3 regions of the Shewanella aegiceratis genome follow, and region 2 is predicted to be linked to each of the others. Evidence: predicted binding sites of a transcription regulator. Region 2 holds the regulator's gene; each other region holds the start of a gene.
What was found. Region 2 encodes NrdR, which represses ribonucleotide reductase genes. Its sites were predicted from a motif close to AAACACNANATNTNGTGTTT; they were not measured.
Positions count from the first base shown of each region.

Region 1: a site for NrdR is predicted at 1,871-1,890, ahead of nrdA (class 1a ribonucleoside-diphosphate reductase subunit alpha). Genes of this name have one in related genera too.
Region 3: a site for NrdR is predicted at 4,400-4,419, ahead of nrdD (anaerobic ribonucleoside-triphosphate reductase). Genes of this name have one in related genera too.

Region 1 is NZ_CP080416.1:2,211,184-2,218,222, forward strand. Features, by position in the region: gene nrdA (class 1a ribonucleoside-diphosphate reductase subunit alpha) at 1-1,739, opposite strand, end outside; gene K0H80_RS09900 (HAD family hydrolase) at 2,242-2,961, opposite strand; gene ubiG (bifunctional 2-polyprenyl-6-hydroxyphenol methylase/3-demethylubiquinol 3-O-methyltransferase UbiG) at 2,954-3,742, opposite strand; gene gyrA (DNA topoisomerase (ATP-hydrolyzing) subunit A) at 3,996-6,635, shown strand; gene serC (3-phosphoserine/phosphohydroxythreonine transaminase) at 6,766-7,039, shown strand, end outside.
Region 2 is NZ_CP080416.1:1,342,645-1,349,683, forward strand. Features, by position in the region: gene K0H80_RS05910 (DUF3943 domain-containing protein) at 1-1,180, shown strand, start outside; gene glyA (serine hydroxymethyltransferase) at 1,510-2,763, shown strand; gene nrdR (transcriptional regulator NrdR) at 2,888-3,361, shown strand; gene ribD (bifunctional diaminohydroxyphosphoribosylaminopyrimidine deaminase/5-amino-6-(5-phosphoribosylamino)uracil reductase RibD) at 3,399-4,559, shown strand; gene K0H80_RS05930 (riboflavin synthase) at 4,566-5,231, shown strand; gene ribBA (bifunctional 3,4-dihydroxy-2-butanone-4-phosphate synthase/GTP cyclohydrolase II) at 5,314-6,417, shown strand; gene ribH (6,7-dimethyl-8-ribityllumazine synthase) at 6,541-7,017, shown strand; gene nusB (transcription antitermination factor NusB) at 7,032-7,039, shown strand, end outside.
Region 3 is NZ_CP080416.1:2,832,730-2,839,768, reverse strand. Features, by position in the region: gene K0H80_RS12520 (DUF3010 family protein) at 1-405, opposite strand, end outside; gene K0H80_RS12515 (DEAD/DEAH box helicase) at 743-2,086, opposite strand; gene rssA (patatin-like phospholipase RssA) at 2,340-3,287, shown strand; gene K0H80_RS12505 (Rossmann-fold NAD(P)-binding domain-containing protein) at 3,493-4,200, shown strand; gene nrdD (anaerobic ribonucleoside-triphosphate reductase) at 4,451-6,568, shown strand; gene nrdG (anaerobic ribonucleoside-triphosphate reductase-activating protein) at 6,689-7,039, shown strand, end outside.

The DNA.
Region 1 (7,039 bases), 870 kb from region 2:
ATAGGCAGGATACCCTTAGCGTAATTGGTCTCGTGGAAGGCAGGGCAGGCGCCTTGCTCTTTCGCCAGATTCATCGAGGCCTTGAGCAGATAGTACTGGATCGCTTCGAAGGTCTTGTGGGTGATGCCGTTGGCGCTGCCGTCTGAGTAACGCACACCTTCTTTAGCCAGGTAGTTGGCAAAGTTGATCACGCCTATACCCAAGGTACGACGGTTCATCGAGCCCTTATGTGCCGAGACGATAGGGTAGTCCTGATAGTCGAGTAGACTATCGAGCGCGCGCACGGCCAAATCTGCCAGGCTTTCCAGCTCATCAAGTTTCTTGATGGCACCCAGGTTCAACGCAGATAGGGTACACAGGGCGATCTCACCATCGGGATCGTCGATGTTGTTCAGCGGCTTGGTCGGCAATGCGATCTCAAGGCACAGGTTAGACTGACGTACAGGGGCAACCTTAGCGTCAAACGGGCTGTGGGTATTACAGTGATCGACGTTCTGGATATAGATACGACCGGTAGAGGCACGCTCCTGCATCATCAGGGAGAACAGCTCGACCGCCTTGATCTGCTTCTTACGTATGCTCTCATCCTGCTCATACTTCACATACAGACGCTCGAACTCTGCCTGATCTTCGAAGAAGGCATCGTACAGACCTGGGACGTCTGATGGACTGAATAGCGTGATCATGCCGCCCTGGATAAGGCGCTGATACATCAGCTTGTTCAGCTGCACGCCGTAGTCGAGGTGACGAATACGGTTATCTTCGACGCCGCGGTTGTTCTTAAGCACCAGCAGAGACTCAACCTCCAGGTGCCACATAGGGTAGAAGAGGGTCGCCGCACCGCCGCGTACGCCGCCTTGAGAGCAAGACTTCACCGCTGTCTGGAAATACTTATAGAAAGGCAGACAACCTGTGTGGAATGCCTCGCCGCCGCGAATTGGGCTACCCAGCGCGCGAATACGACCTGCGTTGACCCCGATACCTGCACGTTGCGACACATACTTCACGATAGACGAAGCGGTCGCATTGATTGAGTCTAAGCTGTCGCCACACTCGATCAGCACGCAAGAGCTGAACTGACGTGTCGGTGTACGCACACCTGACATGATAGGTGTCGGTAGCGAGATCTTAAAGGTCGAGGTCGCGTCATAGAAATCTTTAACGTACTGAAGACGCGTCTCTCTCGGGTAGTTGGCGAACAGACAAGCCGCTACCAGAATATAGAGGAACTGCGCACTTTCGTAGACTTCGTGAGTCACACGGTTTTGAACCAGGTACTTACCTTCTAACTGCTTAACCGCGGCATAAGAGAAGTTCATGTCGCGCCAGTGGTCGATATAGCTGTCGAGCGTGTCTAACTCCTCGCGGCTATAGTCGTTCAGAATATGCGTGTCATATTTACCCAGCTCAACCAACTTCACCACATGGTCGTACAGCGAAGGCGGCTCAAACTGACCGAAGGCTTTCTTACGCAGGTGGAAGATGGCCAGACGTGCAGAGAGGAACTGGTAGTCTGGTGACTCTGGCGAGATAAGGTCGGCAGCGGCCTTAATAATGGTTTCGTGGATCGCTTCAGTTGGGATTCCATCATAGAACTGAAGGTGTGAACGTAATTCGACTTCCGATACTGAGACGTTATTCAGTCCTTTGGCCGCCCAAGTGATCACTCGGTGGATCTTATCGAGATCGATGGTTTCACGTTCGCCACTGCGCTTCGTGACTTGCATATTGCTGTTCATTGAAGATAAGCCTTGAATTAAATATCGCTGGGAGGGGAAAACTCCGCCCTACGTTTCCATGTAAAAACAATCGAAGATGTAAAAAAAGTACCTGAGCACTACTGCAGTTCTAGTGGCTTCGACCGCCGCCCATACACAAGATATGGTGTTTTTTCTTTTATAGGATACAAGATAGTGAGGTTGGTGGGATATTGCAAGCGGGTTTTTAGGGGACAAGTTGTGGATATCTTGGGGGTAAACCAAAGGGTTAGTAACGGCTTACCTTTAACCCTTGTTTTCAATTACGATAGCACCGGCGGGTCAAGTTTTAGGCGACTGATTCGCCCTATCATGAAAGCTAAAATATTGGCCAGATCCTCGCGATCTTTTTGCGTCGAAAAAGGATCGCGATCTCAGCTTCGACGACTTTTTACTGATGTGTCACACGCCCTAGCTCCAGAGCACGTGATGCATCTCATTTAATTGTGACTTAACCGTGACTTATGCACGACTTAACCGCCACTTAGCCCTGTCTTAGGAGTTCAAGCACGGATACCGGGGTGTCGAAGCCAAAGTCGTGAGGCCAGAGGTGCGCCTGATCATTGTTTCCAATATAACCCCAATGGGCGATGCCCCCCAGCATGTCGCTATTGCGAGCCGCCTCTAGGTCACGTTTGGCATCGCCTAGGTAGAGAATTCCTTGGCAGCTGACGCCAATTTGCGACGCTGCCAGACGCATGGGCGCAGGATGGGGTTTACTCTGAGTGGTGGAGTCGCCGCTGATGATGGCCGGCATCTTGTTGGCTAACGCGAGTCTGTGCAGCAAAGGCCTCGCGAAACGCGCCGCCTTGTTGGTGACCACCCCGAAGGGGATCTGCTGGCCGCTGAGGTGCTCGAGCAGGGCACTCATGCCATCGAAAAGCTTAGCCTCTTGGCCGTTAACATTATGGTAGTGCTCAAGCAGCGCCTGCTGGATGGCCGCTTTTTCCTCATCATTAAGATGAGGCTGGGCGGCGTTAACTAATGCCAGGCTGCCATGGGAAGCCGCATAGCGAATATCTTCCAGATGTTGGCTCGGCAGCCCAAAGTCTTTTAGCGCCAGATTGAGCGCCAGCACGAGATCCGGCGCCGTATCGACCAGGGTGCCATCGAGATCAAACAGCACACCTTTTATTGGCCTAGTAGCAGTGCGCTTACCATCAATCGTTTCAGCGTTAGCACCAGGCAGGGTTTGATCAGTCATCCTGCTTAACCGTGGCGATCATATAGTTGACATCTAGCGACTTGGTGTAGCGGAAGATCTCCGTCAGCGGATTGTAGGTGATGCCGGTCGCATCGACGCACTCGAGATCGACCGCATCCGCCATGCCAATAAGTTCGGCAGGCTTGATGTACTTCTTATGATCGTGAGTGCCTACCGGTAGCATCTTAAGCAGGTACTCGGCGCCAATCACTGTCTCTACATAGGCTCTGATGTTGCGGTTAATGGTCGAGAAGAACACATAGCCGCCAGGCTTAACCATGTCGCTACAGGCCTTGATAACAGAGGCAGGGTCGGGCACATGCTCGAGCATCTCCATGCAGGTGACCACATCATACTGGCTCTGATGACTGTCTCTGTGATGCTCCGCCGTGTCCTGGATATAGTTTATCTCAACCCCCATCTCTAAGGCGTGAAGTTTCGCGACATCGAGGGGCTCGGCGCCCATGTCCAAACCATCTACTTTGGCGCCAAGACGTGCCATGCTCTCAGAGAGAATACCGCCGCCGCAGCCGACATCTAGCACACGCTTACCAAACAGACCGCCAACGGCTTGATCGATATAGTTGAGTCTCAGGGGATTGAGCTTATGGATGGGTTTAAATTCTCCTTCGGGGTCCCACCAAGTGGCAGCCATCTTCTCAAACTTAGCGATTTCTTGTGGATCGACATTGGCATTATTAGTCTCAGAAAAATTTGTCTCAGAAAGGTTAGACACGGAGAGTCCTCTGAAGGGAATAAATGATGTAGCTATTATACCCATCGCCTTAGATAAACAAAGGAGAACCCGGCGAAAATGTCTGCTTTGTCATCAGATTGCTGTTAAAGCGCTCATCTTGGTCAAAACGAGGCGGGGTTTTGGGTCGTAAACAGATATTTGGCGTGAAATTTCAATAGGGTCTAGCGCCTTTAAATATCTGTGTTAGAATGCCAAATCACGTTTTCAGGCTTGGTAAAATATTGCCTGGTTTTTAAGCAGTATTTTGTCGGCTAAATTTCAAGGGATCGAGCAGTTTATGACTGATCTGGCTTCATCTATAACACCAATTAATATTGAAGACGAATTAAAGAATTCATATTTGGATTACGCCATGAGCGTGATCGTTGGCCGTGCGTTACCCGATGTACGTGACGGTCTAAAGCCGGTTCATCGCCGCGTATTATTCGCGATGAACGAGTTGAAGAACGATTGGAACAAACCTTATAAGAAGTCGGCGCGTGTCGTCGGTGACGTTATCGGTAAATATCACCCACACGGTGACTCTGCGGTTTACGACACCATCGTTCGTATGGCGCAGCCTTTCTCTATGCGCTACACCTTGGTCGATGGTCAGGGTAACTTTGGTTCGGTCGATGGCGACGCTGCGGCGGCCATGCGTTATACCGAAATTCGTATGGACAAGCTGGCGCATCAACTGCTGGCTGACCTAGAGAAAGAAACCGTCGACTACGTACCTAACTATGATGGTACAGAGCAGATCCCAGCGGTACTGCCAACCCGTATTCCGGCCCTGCTGGTAAACGGTTCATCGGGCATCGCCGTAGGTATGGCGACCAACATTCCTCCTCACAACCTGTCAGAAGTGATCTCCGGCTGTTTGGCACTGATCGATGAGCCAAGTCTCTCTATCGAGCAGTTGATGGAACATATTCCAGGGCCAGACTTCCCAACGGCGGCGATCGTCAACGGCCGTAAGGGTATCGAAGATGCCTATAAGACGGGTCGTGGTAAGGCGGTCATGCGTGCCCGCGCAACCGTTGAGACTGAAGACAACGGTCGTGAGCGCATTATCGTTACCGAGATCCCTTATCAGGTAAACAAGGCACGTCTGATCGAAAAGATCGCCGAGCTGGTAAAAGATAAGAAGATCGAAGGCATCAGCGGCCTGCGCGACGAGTCAGACAAAGACGGTATGCGTATCGTTATCGAAGTAAAACGCGGCGAAGTGGGTGAGGTGATCCTTAACAACCTCTACGCCCAGACTCAGCTGCAGACCTCTTTTGGTATCAACATGGTGGCCCTGACCAATGGTCAGCCTAAGCTGTTTAACCTTAAAGAGATGCTCGAGTGCTTCATCCTTCACCGTCGTGAAGTGGTGACCCGTCGTACCGTATTCGAACTGCGTAAGGCACGCGAACGTGCTCATATTCTTGAAGCACTGGCGATTGCTCTTGCTAACATCGACCCTATCATCGCACTGATCAAGGCATCGCCAACACCGGCCGAAGCCAAGACTAAGCTGGTTTCTCAAGGCTGGGCCCTTGGCAATGTACAAGGTATGCTGGAGAAGGCAGGTGATGATGCGGCGCGTCCTGAGTGGTTGTCAGCAGAGTTCGGTATTCGTGATGGTCTCTACTACCTGACCGAGCAACAGGCTCAGGCGATTCTGGATCTGCGTCTGCACAAGCTGACCGGTCTGGAACATGAGAAGATCCTAAGCGAATATGAAGAGCTACTCGAGCTAATCGCAGCCCTGCTATATATCCTCCGCAGCCCTGAGCGTCTGATGGAAGTGATCAAAGAAGAGCTTCAGGAAGTGCTTGAAGTATTTGGCGATGAGCGTCGCACCGAGCTTAATGCCTCTGCGGTCGACATCAGCCTTGAAGATCTGATCAACGAAGAAGATGTAGTAGTGACCCTGTCGCATCTGGGTTACGCCAAGTATCAGCCTTTGAGCGATTACCAGGCCCAGCGCCGTGGTGGTAAAGGTAAGGCCGCGACTAAGGTGAAAGATGAAGATTTCGTCGAGAAACTGCTGGTCGCCAACACCCACGATACCATCTTGTGTTTCTCTGACTTTGGTAAGATGTACTGGCTCAAGGTGTACCAGCTGCCGCTGGCAAGTCGTCAGGCCCGTGGTCGTCCTATCATCAACTTGCTGCCGCTGGCGGAAGGTGAGCGCATCACCGCTATCTTGCCGGTGCGTGAATATGACGCCGACAAGTATGTGATCATGGCGACCTCTCACGGCACCGTGAAGAAGACCTCGTTGGATCAATACTCTCGCCCAAGAGCTAACGGTATCATCGCCGTTAACCTGAAAGATGGCGACCAGCTGATCGGCGTCGACATCACTAACGGTGACAACGAGGTGATGCTCTTCTCCAACGAAGGTAAGGTCGTTCGCTTTAGCGAAGATCAGGTTCGTGGCATGGGCCGTACCGCAACAGGTGTTCGCGGTATCAAGCTCGAAGATGGCCAGAGCGTGGTCTCACTCATCGTACCTAAGAACGACGGGGCCATCCTGACCGTTACCGAGAATGGTTATGGTAAGCGTACCGAGTTGGATGAATACCCAGCTAAGAGCCGCGCGACCAAGGGGGTAGTATCGATCAAGGTGAGCGAGCGTAATGGCGCTGTCGTCGGAGCGGTACAAGTACTCGAAAACGACGAGATCATGTTGATCAGCGATAAGGGTACCTTGGTTCGTACACCGGCATCTGGCGTATCAACCATAGGCCGCAATACTCAAGGTGTGACCATTATCCGTACGGCAACCGACGAAACGGTCGTTGGGCTACAGCGTATCGATGAGATCCAGGATGAACAGGAGTTTGACGAAGAGGGCAACCCTATCATCACTGATACTGTCGATGAGCAGCAAGTCGAAGGCGAAGCGCCCGAGGCCGAGCCAGACGTTGAGCCAAACGAATAACGTTTAACGAAATTAACGGGCGTCCTTATGGACGCTCGTTTTGTTTCGGCAAGTGAAACCCGATAATAAAATACGCCAATGGCATTTAATCTGACGCAACACAGTTGAAAGAAGAGCAAAGGAGAAAGCAGTGAGCGCGACATATAATTTCTGTGCAGGGCCGGCCATGTTACCTCAGCCCGTGATGCAAAAAGCACAAGAGGAGTTATTGGATTGGAACGGGCAGGGTGTCTCCGTAATGGAGATCAGCCATCGTAGTAAAGAGTTTATCGCGCTTACCGAGCAGGCCGAGGCCGACATCAGAGATTTGATGAATATTCCCAGCAACTACCATGTGCTCTTTATGCATGGTGGCGGCCGCGGACAGTTCGCCGCAGTTGTGAATAATTTTTTGGGTCAACAGG
Region 2 (7,039 bases):
CCTCTATTATCAGGCGTTTCGTAACCATGGCTTCAATTACTACGAGTCGACCTTGGGCACCTTCGCCGCCTCCACCATCTGGGAGGTGTTTGCCGAGTATAAGGAAGTGGTGAGCATCAACGATCAGATAGTCACCACCTGGGGTGGCGCCGTGCTGGGGGAGAGCCTGTTTCAGTTTTCCGAGATGCTGGCCGCCAAAGAGGGCTGGTTGCCAACCGGCCTGAGTTACCTGTTTAACCCTTCGCGCACGCTGCGGGGGGGGGGGGGTTACCCGAGCCCCAACCGATTCGATCGCAGCCAGACCCAAGACAGCTTCTCCGTCTATACCGGCGTGCGCTACGCTAGCAAAGACAAGGCGGAAGTTAGCAGCACCATGGCGATGCTGGGGATGCGGGTGGCCATCGACAGTCGCGAAGGGAAATATGACACCCTCAGCGGCACCCCCAGCCGAGTCGAGATGATGATGGAGACTGCGGTTTCTCAGGAAGGTGTGGAGGAGTGGCAGATGGCTACCCAACTACTGCTGGCAAGCTATGGCCGCAAGCATAAAGGCGGCGGGCTCGCCAGCGACTGGTCCCATAGTTTCTATGTCGGTCCGTCGACCGGCATGGAATACACCAGCTTGGGGCTTGAGCAGGATGAAGACTTCTACGCCGTGGTCAACCTGCTGGGCCTGTCGATGGGGGCCAATTGGTCCAATCAAGATATCAGCATCGACCTGCGCGGCGATCTCTTTGGTGACTTTGCCATGGTGAAGCCTTTCGCCACCAAAGATTATCTCTCCCAGGGGCGTTACTTCTGGGGCACCAAGTCTGTGCTCTGGGAGGGGGAATATGGCTATGCCTGGGGCCACACCTTTAACCTGTCGCTGGAGGCCAGCTATCGTAATCTCTTACTAGGCATGAAGCTTAAGTCCCAGCGCTGGAGCTCGATCAACGACAAAGAGAACGAGCGCGCCCCCCAGTGGAACCCCAATAACAGCGATCTGGACTTCGACGATGCCAGAGACAGATATGAGATCTATCTCAGCTATGGTATCAGTAAGGATCTGACCCTGAGCCTACACCACGAGCGGATCGACCGTAGCGGTGAGATCCATGGCATAGACAATCCGGGGATCTACAGCCGCCTCGATGACAGCGAGCAGCGCAGCTGGTTGCAACTCGAATACTACTACTGAGTACCATGACTGATCACGGTTGCTGATTACCATTACTGATTACGATTGCTAATGCAAAATGACGGCCCAGTGCCGTCATTTTTGTTGGGTAATTAAAACAGTGTTTTCGTTCAAAAGGCTGTAAACCAGCCATTTTGTCCCTTGCAAAAAAGGAGGCTTGGCAAATCAGGCCACCTTAACCCCACTTTTGTCCTAAGGCGGATTTTGATGAACATTTCTCAGCCTGAATCGCAACTAATTTCATGTCGCAAATGCTGGGATTGTGATCGAATGCACTGTAGAATACCGCGCAACCCTACCTTATAAGACTTTCACAGCTGGAGTGACCAATGCTGAAAAAAGAGATGAACATCGCTGACTTTGATCCGCAACTGTTTCAAGCGATCCAGGAAGAGACTCGTCGTCAAGAAGAGCACATCGAGCTAATCGCCTCGGAGAACTACACCTCTCCTCGCGTGATGGAGGCTCAAGGTTCTCAGCTGACTAACAAGTACGCCGAAGGCTATCCAGGCAAGCGTTACTACGGTGGTTGTGAACATGTCGACATCGTCGAGAACCTGGCCATCGAACGCGCCAAGGAACTTTTCGGGGCGACCTATGCTAACGTTCAGCCTCACTCCGGCTCACAGGCTAACAGCGCAGTCTACATGGCGCTACTGCAACCAGGCGATACCGTTCTGGGTATGAACCTGGCTCACGGCGGTCACCTGACTCACGGCTCTCCAGTAAACTTCTCTGGCAAGCTGTACAACATAGTTCCTTACGGCATCGACGAGTCTGGCAAGATCGACTACGACGAGATGGAGCGCCTGGCCGTTGAGCACAAGCCTAAGATGATGATCGGTGGTTTCTCTGCCTATTCTGGTATCGTCGACTGGGCACGTATGCGTGAAATCGCCGACAAGATTGGTGCTTACCTGTTTGTCGACATGGCCCACGTTGCAGGCCTTATCGCTGCCGGTGTCTATCCTAACCCAGTGCCACATGCACACGTGGTGACTTCTACCACTCACAAGACCCTAGCCGGTCCTCGCGGCGGTATCATCCTGTCTGCGGCGAACGATGAAGACCTGTACAAGAAGCTGAACTCTGCGGTATTCCCAGGTGGTCAGGGTGGCCCATTGATGCACGTTATCGCCGGTAAGGCGGTAGCCTTCAAGGAAGCCCTGTCTCCTGAGTTTAAGGAATACCAACAGCAAGTAGTAGTTAACGCTAAGGCGATGGCTAACACCTTCATCGAGCGCGGTTTCGATGTGGTTTCTGGCGGCACCGAAAACCACCTGTTCCTGCTGGATCTGATCGCTAAAGATATCACAGGTAAAGATGCCGATGCGGCGCTGGGTCGTGCCAACATCACGGTAAACAAGAACTCAGTACCTAACGACCCACGTTCACCTTTCGTGACCTCGGGCCTGCGTATCGGTTCGCCAGCCATCACACGTCGTGGCTTCAAAGAAGCCGAAGCAGTTGAGCTGACCAACTGGATCTGTGATGTGTTAGATGACATCAACAACGAAGCGACTATCGAACGCGTGAAGAACCAGGTGCTTGAATTGTGCGCTAAGTTCCCTGTTTACGGTTAACCTTAAGGGGTAAATCGGGTAAACTCCGGTGGCCGCTACTGATTTAATATTGGTAGCGGCCATTTTTGTATCTATTTCAAGGGAAAGCTCCCCAAGATACCGATTAGCATTTGCTGGAGGCTCAATGCATTGTCCGTTTTGCAGCGCAACCGACACTAAGGTGATCGATTCTCGTCTGGTGGCCGATGGTCATCAGGTTCGTCGTCGCCGCGAGTGTCTGCTTTGCCACGAGAGATTTACCACCTTCGAAGGCGCCGAACTGGTGATGCCGCGTGTGGTTAAACAAGATGGTAGCCGCCAACCCTTCGACGAAGACAAGCTGCGTGGCGGCATGCTGAGGGCGGTCGAGAAACGCCCGGTGTCGATGGACGAAATAGAGCAGGCGCTAAGCAAGATCAAGTCGACCCTGAGAGCCACGGGCGAGCGCGAAGTGACCTCAAAGATGATAGGTAACCTGATGATGGATCACCTGGTTAATCTCGACAAGGTGGCCTATATCCGTTTCGCCTCTGTGTACCGTGCCTTTGAAGATGTCTCCGAGTTCGGCGAGGCGATTGCCAAGTTGCAAAACGATAAGAGCAAGTCGGGTAAGTCGTAATCGATGCGTATCGGGCTTCCCCAATTATTCTCAAGAGATGGCGATGAGCATGGCCTGGTCCAAATTTGATTCTCAGATGATGGCGCGTGCCATCCAGTTGGCCCGCAAGGGGCAATACACCACCAGTCCCAATCCTAATGTCGGCTGTGTAATAGTCCAGGGAGAGACCCTGGTGGGTGAAGGATTTCATATCGCCGCCGGCGGCCCCCACGCCGAGGTGCATGCGCTGCGTATGGCCGGCGATAAGGCCAAAGACGCTACCGCCTATGTAACCCTAGAGCCCTGTAGCCACTATGGCCGCACGCCGCCCTGCGCCGAGGCGCTGATCAAGGCACAAGTGGCCCGCGTGGTGGTGGCGGTGACCGACCCTAATCCTCAGGTGTCTGGCCGTGGCATCAAGATGCTTCAAGATGCAGGCATTGAGGTTGAGGTGGGGCTGCACCAGGAAGAGGCCGCAGCCCTCAACCCAGGCTTCATGAAGCGGATGCGCAGCGGCCTGCCTTGGGTCGGCATCAAGCTGGCAGCGAGTCTCGACGGCAAGACGGCGCTCTCTAACGGCGTCTCTAAGTGGATCACAGGTCCTGAGGCGCGCCGTGACGTGCAGCGTATGCGCGCACGTTTCGATGCCGTCGTGACCGGCATAGAGACGGTGCTGGCCGACGACCCTAGCCTGAATGTACGTCACCAGGAGCTGGGTAGCCTGAGTGAGCAGTTAACCGAGGCGGATATTCGTCAGCCACTTCGCGTGGTGCTCGACTCCCGTGCGCGATTAGGCACCAAGGCTAAACTGTTTGAGACACAATCTCCCGTGCTGCTGGTGAGCTGTCAGCCCTATCCCGAGGCCGTGGCGAGCGCCTGGCCCGAGCATGTGAGTCAGTTGCAACTGCCAAGCGACAATGGGCAGGTGCCGCTAAAGGCGCTGCTGAAACATCTGGGATCTCAGCTTAACAGCGTGATGGTGGAGGCTGGGGCGATCCTGGCTGGCGCCTTCATGGCGCAGGGGCTGGCGGACGAGCTGGTGCTGTATCTGGCGCCGAAAATCTTAGGCGGCCATGGCCGTAACCTGCTGGCACTGCCGGACTATACTGAGATGGCGCAGCTGCCCGCTCTCAAGCTTTGCGACGAGCGTGTGATCGGGGCCGACAGACGCCTCACCTTTCAATTGAGTCACAATCATTTACTGAGCGATAAAGAGTAGTTAGTCATGTTTACTGGGATCATCGAGGCTGTTGGCAGCCTGAGAAAAATTGAGCGTCGCGGCGATGATATTCGCTTGACGGTGGCTAGCGGCAAGCTGGACTTAAGTGACGTCAAACTCGGTGACAGTATCGCTACCAATGGCGTGTGTCTGACCGTGGTCGAGCAGATGGCCGACGGCTATGTGGCGGACATCTCAGCCGAAACCGTTGCCCTTACCGGCTTTGCCCATTATCAGGTGGGACAGAAGGTTAATCTGGAAAAGGCGGTGACGCCCACGACCCGCCTCGGCGGTCATATGGTGAGCGGTCATGTCGATGGCGTGGCTAGCGTGGATGACAGACAGTATCGCGGCAAGGCGATCGAATTTTGGCTGACGCCGCCCAAGGGGCTGGCGCGCTATATCGCCCACAAAGGCTCTATCACCATAGATGGTGTCAGCCTGACGGTGAACGAGGTGGACGGCGAGCGTTTTCGTCTGACCATAGTGCCTCATACCGCCAGCGAAACCACGCTTATCGATTTGAAGGCGGGTGACAGGGTCAATATCGAGGTGGATCTCATCGCCCGGCACTTGGAGCGCCTACTGAGTTTCCAGGCGGCAGAGGAAAATTCAGCCAAAGGCTCAGAGGTCACCATGGATCTGTTAGCTCGCTCCGGCTTTTTAAGGTAGACGCTGGCAATCACAGCCAATAGCAGATTAAATAACTCTTACTATAAGAATATTTCAAGCTCTAATAAATCAAGGTCTAACAATGGCACTACACAGCATAGAAGCGATTATCGAAGATATCCGTCTGGGTAAGATGGTTATCTTGATGGATGACGAAGACAGAGAGAATGAAGGCGACCTGATTATGGCCGCTAACCTGGTGACGCCCGAGGCGATCAACTTCATGGCCACCTATGGCCGTGGCCTCATCTGTCAGACCATGACCAAGGCGCGCTGCGAGCAGCTCAACCTGCCGCTGATGGTGAGCAACAACAATGCCCAGTTCTCCACCAACTTCACCGTGTCTATCGAGGCGGCCGAAGGGGTGACCACTGGTATCTCGGCCTATGACAGAGCCGTTACCGTGCAGGCCGCCGTGGCTCGTGACGCTAAGCCGTCGGACATCGTGCAGCCAGGTCACATCTTCCCACTGATGGCCCAAGAGGGCGGGGTGCTGATCCGCGCCGGTCATACCGAGGCGGGTTGCGACCTGGCCCGTCTGGCAGGCCATGAGCCGTCGGCGGTGATTGTCGAGATCCTCAACGAAGATGGCACCATGGCGCGTCGTCCAGATCTTGAGGTGTTTGCCGAGAAGCATGGCCTCAAGATAGGCACCATCGCCGATCTCATCGAATACCGTAACACCAAGGAAACGACCGTGGTGCGCGAGGCCAAGTGTAAGCTGCCGACCCGTTTCGGCGAGTTCGACATGATCACCTACCGCGACACCATAGATAACCAATTGCATTATGTGCTGGTGAAGGGTGAAGTTCAGCCTAACGCCTTGGTACGCGTGCATCTGCAAAACACCTTCAACGATCTGCTGCACTCAGAGCGCGACGAGAAGCGTAGCTGGCCGCTGGAAAAAGCCATGGCGCGTATCGCCGATGAAGGCGGCGTCTTGGTGGTGCTGGGTCATCAGCAGAGCAACGAAGAGTTGGTGGCCAAGGTGAAGGCATTCGAGGCGGAAGACAAGGGCGAAGTCGGCGCACCGGCGCAGTGGCAAGGCACCTCACGTCAAGTCGGCGTGGGCTCGCAGATCCTGGCCGATGTGGGCGTGACCAGTATGCGTCTGCTCAGCTCACCGAAACGTTACCATTCGCTGTCGGGTTTCGGTTTAGAAGTGACTGAATACATTGCAGAATAAGCTAGTCTGTTTGTAATTCATCGAATTGAGTTAAATTGCATGGGGATCAACGCGGTGGGCTGTGGTATCATACCGCCTCTTTTTTCCCGTGCCGGGTTTGTTAAGCTAATTTAGGTAAGATAAATGAACGTAGTTCAAGGTAATATCGAGTCGAAAAACGCCAAAGTGGCCATAGTGGTTTCACGTTTTAACAGCTTCGTGGTTGAAAGTCTGCTAGAAGGCGCGGTGGATACATTGAAGCGCTTCGGTCAGGTCGCCGACGACAACATTACCGTTGTCCGCGTACCGGGTGCCGTAGAGCTGCCGCTGGCAGCCCGTCGTGTGGCGGCAAGTGGTAAATTTGACGGCATCATAGCGCTGGGCGCCGTGATCCGTGGTGGTACGCCACACTTTGATTTTGTTGCAGGCGAGTGTAACAAGGGGCTGGCTCAAATAGCGCTTGAGTTCGACCTTCCTGTGTCATTCGGTGTATTGACCACAGATACCATTGAACAAGCTATCGAGCGTTCTGGTACTAAGGCGGGTAACAAGGGCGGCGAAGCGGCTCTTGGTCTGCTAGAAATGGTCAATGTTCTGCAAGAACTAGAACAGCAGTTGTAAGATTAGGAACCAAGATGAAACC
Region 3 (7,039 bases), 1.5 Mb from region 2:
GCAGTAGGCGACCTCGAAGGCGCTCTTTTGGAAACGCTTGAGATCCAGTCCTTCGAAATCCACCATAGGTGGATTGCGCTTGAGCTGTTCCTTGATGTTGACCGGTGAGATCAGCTGCACCGGCAGGCCGCAAAGCTGAATCGCCGCTTCCATCTTGAAGCTGGTGGCGCTGCCCGCTAGTTTACCTTTCTGCTCGCGCTCTATGATGGCGACCTGATCGACCTTGTAGTCTTGCATCAGCTTGCTGAAGGCGAAGTGGAACTCTTTGATCGACTCAGTGCTGGCCGAATTAGAGATGGTCAGTGAGCGAGAACGGCAATCTGGGATGTTAAAGGTCTCACCCTCATAGCTCAACAAACAGATGATGGCTTCGCCACCTTTTAACTCAACGCCACAAACTCTCATGATAACCCTAATATAAAAAAATCAATGGCGGCTATTGTAACCTTAATTGGTCCGATTGAGCACTAGTTGTTAGGTGAAAATCGCCGCTATCGTCTGCCGCTTGATTTAAATATGGTGACATGTGCCATAGATAACCGCCCGACACGATTGGCGTCGGGAGATGTAGAACAAATACAGAATAGATGCAGAACGGGTACAGAACAGTAGAGAGCAGATAGACAAGAGGTAAAACGGGCAATAAAAAGCGGCCCTCAGTGAATACTTTGGGACCGCTAAGTGACCGCTAAGTGCCCGCTAAGTGACCGCAAATCATAGGTTTTTGGCTCGGGGCCAGGCGTTAATCTTCAGGCGTATCCTGCAGTTTTGCCTTGGGCTTTCTAAGCATAGGCGCATCGCCTACATCGACGCCTGTGATGAAGCGCTTATCTCGCGGCTTCGTCGGCTTGGCGCTGCTGGCGGCTTTAGCCTTCTTGGCCTTAGGTTTCGCCTGCTGCTTACCTTGGCGCTTCTCCTGGCTCGGCTTGTCTTTTAGCCCCTTAAACTTAGGCGCCAACTCCTCCAGCTCGCTGAACTCAAAGCTTTTACGCAGGAAGTTTTGTACCTGCTTGAAGTTGACCCAGTCTTTCGGGCCTACCAGGGAGATAGCATCGCCCTTGGCGCCGGCGCGGCCGGTACGACCGATGCGGTGAATATACTCTTCGGCAAACTTTGGCATGTCGAAGTTGATCACCAAGGATACGTTAAGCAGATCCAAGCCGCGGGAGGCCACGTCAGTGGTGACCAATATCTGCTGCTGACCGCGGCTGAATTGGTCCATGATCTGGTTACGCGCCGCCTGTTTCAACTCGCCGCTGAGGGAGCTGGTGCTAAAGCCCTGTTCGGCCAGCACGCCGGCCAGGCGGTCGGTATCGCCACGGGTGGCGGTGAAGATGATCACCTGCTTGTGGGGCTCAAGCTGTAGCAGGCGGGTGAGCAGCTGCTCCTTGTGGCTCAGGTTGTCGCACAGGTAGATCTTCTGGGCGATATCCTGGTTCTCCACATGAGAGGCGCCTATGGCAACATGCTCCGGCTCCTTGAGCAGCTCGGCGGCAATCTCGTTGATCTGGCCGTGATCTAAGGTTGCCGAGAACATCAGGGTCTGGCGACGCTTGTGATCGGCGGCCTGGTTGATGGCCCTGAGCTGCTCGGCGAAGCCAAGATCCAGCATGCGGTCGGCCTCATCTAAGATAAGCAGCTCGAGTCCGTTGAGGAACAGGTGACGCTGAGCCAAATGATCCGCCAGACGGCCAGGGGTTGCGACCACGAAGTGGGGGTCTCTCGCCAGGGCCTTGGCCTGATCGTTAAAGTTCTCGCCGCCGAGGATCTTGATCGCCTTGTATTGGGTGTTGGCGACTAACAGACGCAGTTGACTGTAGACCTGGGTGGCCAACTCTCGGGTCGGCAGCAGGATCAACACCCTGGGATCGCGCTTGCTTAGCGCCTTGGTGGCGATGACACGCTGCATTGCTGGCAACAGGAAGGCCAGGGTCTTGCCCGAGCCCGTCTTAGACGATGCCATAAGATCTCTTCCCGATAAGCCTACGGGTATCGATTGCGTTTGGATCTCGGTCGGCGTGTCGATGCCCATGTGTTCAAGGCTGGTCAGTAGACGTTTATCGAGTGAAAAATCTGAAAATTGCAATGCTGTGCTCCGAAATATAGATAGGGGCGCATTATACATCGCTGTGAGCGATTCAGCCATGACTTGCGCGCTGGCTCGTCGCCAGTCAATGCTAAGGCGCAGCGCTTAGATTAATTTTTTTCCGCTATAGGCTGTGCGGCGTCATGGTTTGGCTTATGATGAAAGCTAAAGACAATAAGACGCGGCTTGCTCAAGTGACTTACTTAAGTGACTAACTTAAGTGGCTCGCGTCCCGGGGAGAGAAACAGAGAAGATGGCGAATATCGGCATTGCACTGGGCAGTGGTGCGGCGAAGGGATGGGCCCACATAGGTGTGCTAAACGAGCTGGCGAACATGGGAGTCTTCCCCAACAAGGTGGCCGGCTGTTCTATCGGCGCCGTGGTGGGCGCCGCCTATGCGCAAGATAACCTTAACGATCTAGAGGCTTGGGTGACCAGCTTTTCCAGCTGGGATGTGTTGGGCCTGATGGATCTGAGCTGGCGCAAGGGCGGGCTGATTGGCGGCGAGAAGGTGTTCGACGTGATGCAGCAGCATATCGGCAACCTGGATATCGAGCAGATGCAGATGCCCTTTGCCGCGGTGGCGACCGACCTTTATACCGGCCAGGAGATCTGGTTTAAGCAGGGTAGCCTGCGTCATGCGGTGCGAGCCTCCTGCTCTATGCCGGGGATCTTACCGCCGGCGCGCATTGGCGAGCGCTGGCTGGTGGATGGCGCCGTGGTTAACCCTGTGCCCGTATCGGTAAGCCGGGCCATGGGCGTCGACTTGGTGATTGCCGTGGATCTTAACGCCCACAGGAAGACCCGCCATCAGCAGCTGCCTGTGGCCATCTCTTCCGACGTGAAGGCGAGCCAAGCAGAGCAGGTGAAAGCCGAGAAGGAGCTGGAGAGCGGCTTCATGGATCTCTTGGCCCGGGGACGGGATTATGTCAGCGGCCTGACCGATAAGTTTTCCCTCGGCAATCGCAGCGAGCCAGGCATGTTGGCTGTGATGTCTCAGTCGATGGATATCCTGGAGCAGCGCCACAAGCGGGTGCGCCTGATGGGGGATCCACCGGATATCCTGATCACCCCTAACGTGATGGAGATAGGCACCATGGAGTTTCACCGCGCTGGCGAGGCTATCGAGGCGGGACAGGAGGCTGTAAAACAGGTGGCTCATATCATCCGCGCCCGTATCGATGAGCTGGAGCGTCACTGATAGCCTAAGTAATAGTCTAAGTAATAGTCTTTAGGCGTGACTGCGTAGTTGTTAGCCCTTAGGCGTCAGTCCTTATAAACAGGAGTTGTTTAAATAAACGGCTAACATTCCCTAAGGCTTGTCTCTTTAGGAGCTCTGGCTAGGTCTTTGGCCTGGTTTTTGCTGCTTGTAGGGATATTTCTCTGCAGTAGTCGAAAAATTGACAATGAATTCAATTAGCCAGGCCATTAATGGTTCACAAGCCAATCTGATCGCCAACAGCTATGGCCAAGAAACACAGGGTCAGGACACACGTAATGTCGACGGATCATCGGCCAGCGACAAGGTGACCCTGTCAAATCAAGGCTCCAAGGTGCAAACGACAGGACCAGATATCCCCCAAGAGGCGGTATTTCTCTCGCCAAGGGCCGAGCGGGCGCAGAAGATAGAGGCGATGGCCAAAGACTTCTTCTCCAAGGGGCAGTTTGGCATCGGCGATATTCCCAAGTTAATTCAGCGTCTGCATCAGGACGGCATCTTGTCAGAAAGTCAGCTTAATCGCCTGAGTCAGGCGGGCTTTGAGATCCCAAGGGGCGATGGGGCGCAGCCGTCACTGCTTGATTTTATCGCCAGCCAGCGCGAGCAGCTCAAGGAGAGTAATCCCGATAGCGTGATGATCGCCATGCTCGATGACGCCGAGTCTGTGCTTAAGCAGATGGACAGCCTCGACAGTCAGGGTTTGAACCAGAAGGCGGCGCGGGTATCGGCCCAGCTGTCGGTGTTTGTACAGGGCGATAACGGTCTGGCGAGCAGAGACAAGGAGATGTGGCAGGCGCTTAAATCCACCATGCAATTGGCCGCCGCATCGGGAAGTTCGCAACAGGCTTCCGGGCAATTACAGCGTTATCTGGCACTATCTAAACGAATTACGTAATTTATTCACAGCTTGTCCCATTTTTATCCCGCATCTAGCTCCCTTTGCCGACTGGGTCAAGGCAAGTTTTAACGATAAGTGGCCCAGTTGGCAGTAATCTTGTGTCACAAAATTCCATCCGCAAATTAATGATCTGGATCAAGGTACTTGAGCCTAACTTGTAGCTTAATGCGCTACATATTGTGTTCATCGTCTATATTAACACTATATATGGTGTTAATTTGGCCGTTACTTGAGGAGATATTGAACAATGCCAGTGGTTATTAAGCGGGATGGTTACCGCACGCCTTTTGACGAAACAAGGATTCGAGATGCAGTGGTTGCTGCAGCAAGTTCGGCAGGTATTGATGATGTTGCCTATGCCACCGAGGTGGCCTTACAAGTACGCCAGTCGGTGGCCGAACTCGAGCAGGTGGATATTCACGACCTGCAAGATGCGGTAGAAAATCAGTTGATGGAAGGCCCCTATAAGCAACTCGCCAGGGTCTATATCGAGTATCGCCACGACAGGGATATTCATCGTGAGTTGAGCAGCCGTCTCAACCGCGAGATCCGTGGCTTGGTCGAGCAGAGCAATGCGGCGCTGCTGAACGAGAACGCCAACAAAGATTCCAAGGTGATCCCCACCCAGCGTGATCTGCTGGCGGGCATTGTGGCCAAACACTATGCCACACGCCATATTCTGCCTAAGGATGTGGTGGCGGCCCATGAGTCGGGTGAGATCCATTATCACGATCTCGACTATGCGCCTTTCTTCCCCATGTTTAACTGTATGCTGATCGATTTGGCAGGCATGTTGACCCATGGTTTCAAAATGGGCAACGCCGAGATCGAGACTCCTAAGTCTATCTCGACTGCGACTGCGGTTACAGCGCAGATCATCGCTCAGGTGGCCAGCCATATCTATGGCGGCACCACTATCAACCGTATCGACGAGGTGCTCGCGCCTTTCGTTGCTAAGAGTTATGACAAGCACTATCAGGTCGCGCTGACCTGGGGGATCACAGATGCCAAGGCTTTTGCCACGGCGCAGACAGAGAAAGAGTGTCACGACGCCTTCCAGTCGCTGGAGTATGAGGTCAACACCCTGCACACAGCCAACGGCCAGACGCCTTTTGTCACCTTCGGCTTCGGCCTGGGCACCTCCTGGGAGTCGCGCCTCATCCAGTCATCCATGATGAAGGTGCGCATGACGGGCCTGGGTAAGAACCGTAAGACGGCGGTCTTCCCTAAGCTGGTCTTCGCCATTCGCGATGGCATCAACCACAAGGCGGGCGACTGCAACTATGATATCAAGCAGATGGCGCTCAAGTGTGCGTCGATGCGCATGTACCCGGATATCCTCAACTATGAGCAGGTCGAAAAGGTCACCGGCTCCTTTAAGACGCCTATGGGGTGTCGCAGCTTCCTCGGTACCTACGAGGAGGAGGGCGAGCTGGTGCACGAAGGGCGTAACAACCTTGGTGTGGTCAGCCTGAACCTGCCGCGAATCGCCATCGAGGCTAAGGGCGACGAGACGCGTTTCTATCAGCTGCTGGATGAGCGTCTGGCGGTGGCCCGCCGCGCCCTGGACACGCGCATCGAGCGTCTACAAGGCGTGAAGGCGAGGGTCGCACCAATTCTTTATATGGAAGGCGCCTGTGGCGTGCGTCTGCGCGCCGACGATGAGATCAGCGGCATCTTTAAGAATGGCCGTGCCTCTATTTCCCTGGGTTATATCGGCCTGCATGAGACCATCAATGCCCTCTATGGCAGCGAGACCCATGTGTATGACAGCGAGGCCCTGCGCGGCAAGGCGCTTGCCATTATCGAACACCTCAAGGCGGCGACCGTGCGTTGGCGCGAGGAGTCGGGCTATGGCTTCAGCCTCTACAGCACGCCGAGCGAGAACCTGTGTAGCCGCTTCTGCAAGCTGGATACCGAGGCCTTTGGGGTGATCGACGGCGTAACAGATCGCGGCTATTACACCAACAGCTTCCACCTGGATGTGGAGAAGAAGGTGAATCCGTACGATAAGTTGGATTTCGAGCAGCCCTATCCGGCACTCACCAGTGGCGGCTTCATCTGCTACGGCGAATACCCTAACATGCAGCACAATATCGAGGCGCTGGAAGATGTGTGGGATTATAGTTACAGCCGGGTGCCTTACTATGGTACCAACACCCCGATTGATGAGTGCTACGACTGTGGCTTCACCGGCGAGTTTAGCTGTACCAGTAAGGGCTTTACCTGTCCTAAGTGTGGCAACCATGAGCCGAGCCGGGTGTCTGTAACCCGCAGGGTGTGTGGCTACCTGGGCAGCCCGGATGCAAGACCCTTCAACTATGGTAAGCAGGAAGAAGTTAAACGCCGGGTGAAGCACCTCTAATGAGCTGAGCCAAGCAGCATTAAGTTTCGGCTGCGGGCACAAAGTGAATGTAGAAAGTGAAAGAAAAGATGAAGATAGCAAGGCGCCCCGGGGCACTTGCTATCTTTGTATGAGGGGCACATGAACTATCATCAATATTTTCCCATCGACGTGGTCAATGGACCCGGCACCAGGGCGACCCTGTTTGTCTCGGGCTGCGAGCATCAGTGCCGGGGCTGCTACAACCAATCGACCTGGAATCCCGAATCGGGCCATCTGTTCGACGAGGCTATGCTTGAGCAGGTGATTAAGGATCTCAATGATACCCGCATTGTGCGCCGCGGCCTGTCGCTCTCTGGCGGCGACCCGCTGCATCCGGGTAATCTCGATGTCATCTTGGCCTTAGTTAAACGTGTAAGGCAGGAGTGCCGGGGCAAGGATATCTGGCTGTGGACTGGCTATAGACTCGATGAACTCAGCCCGGCCCAACAA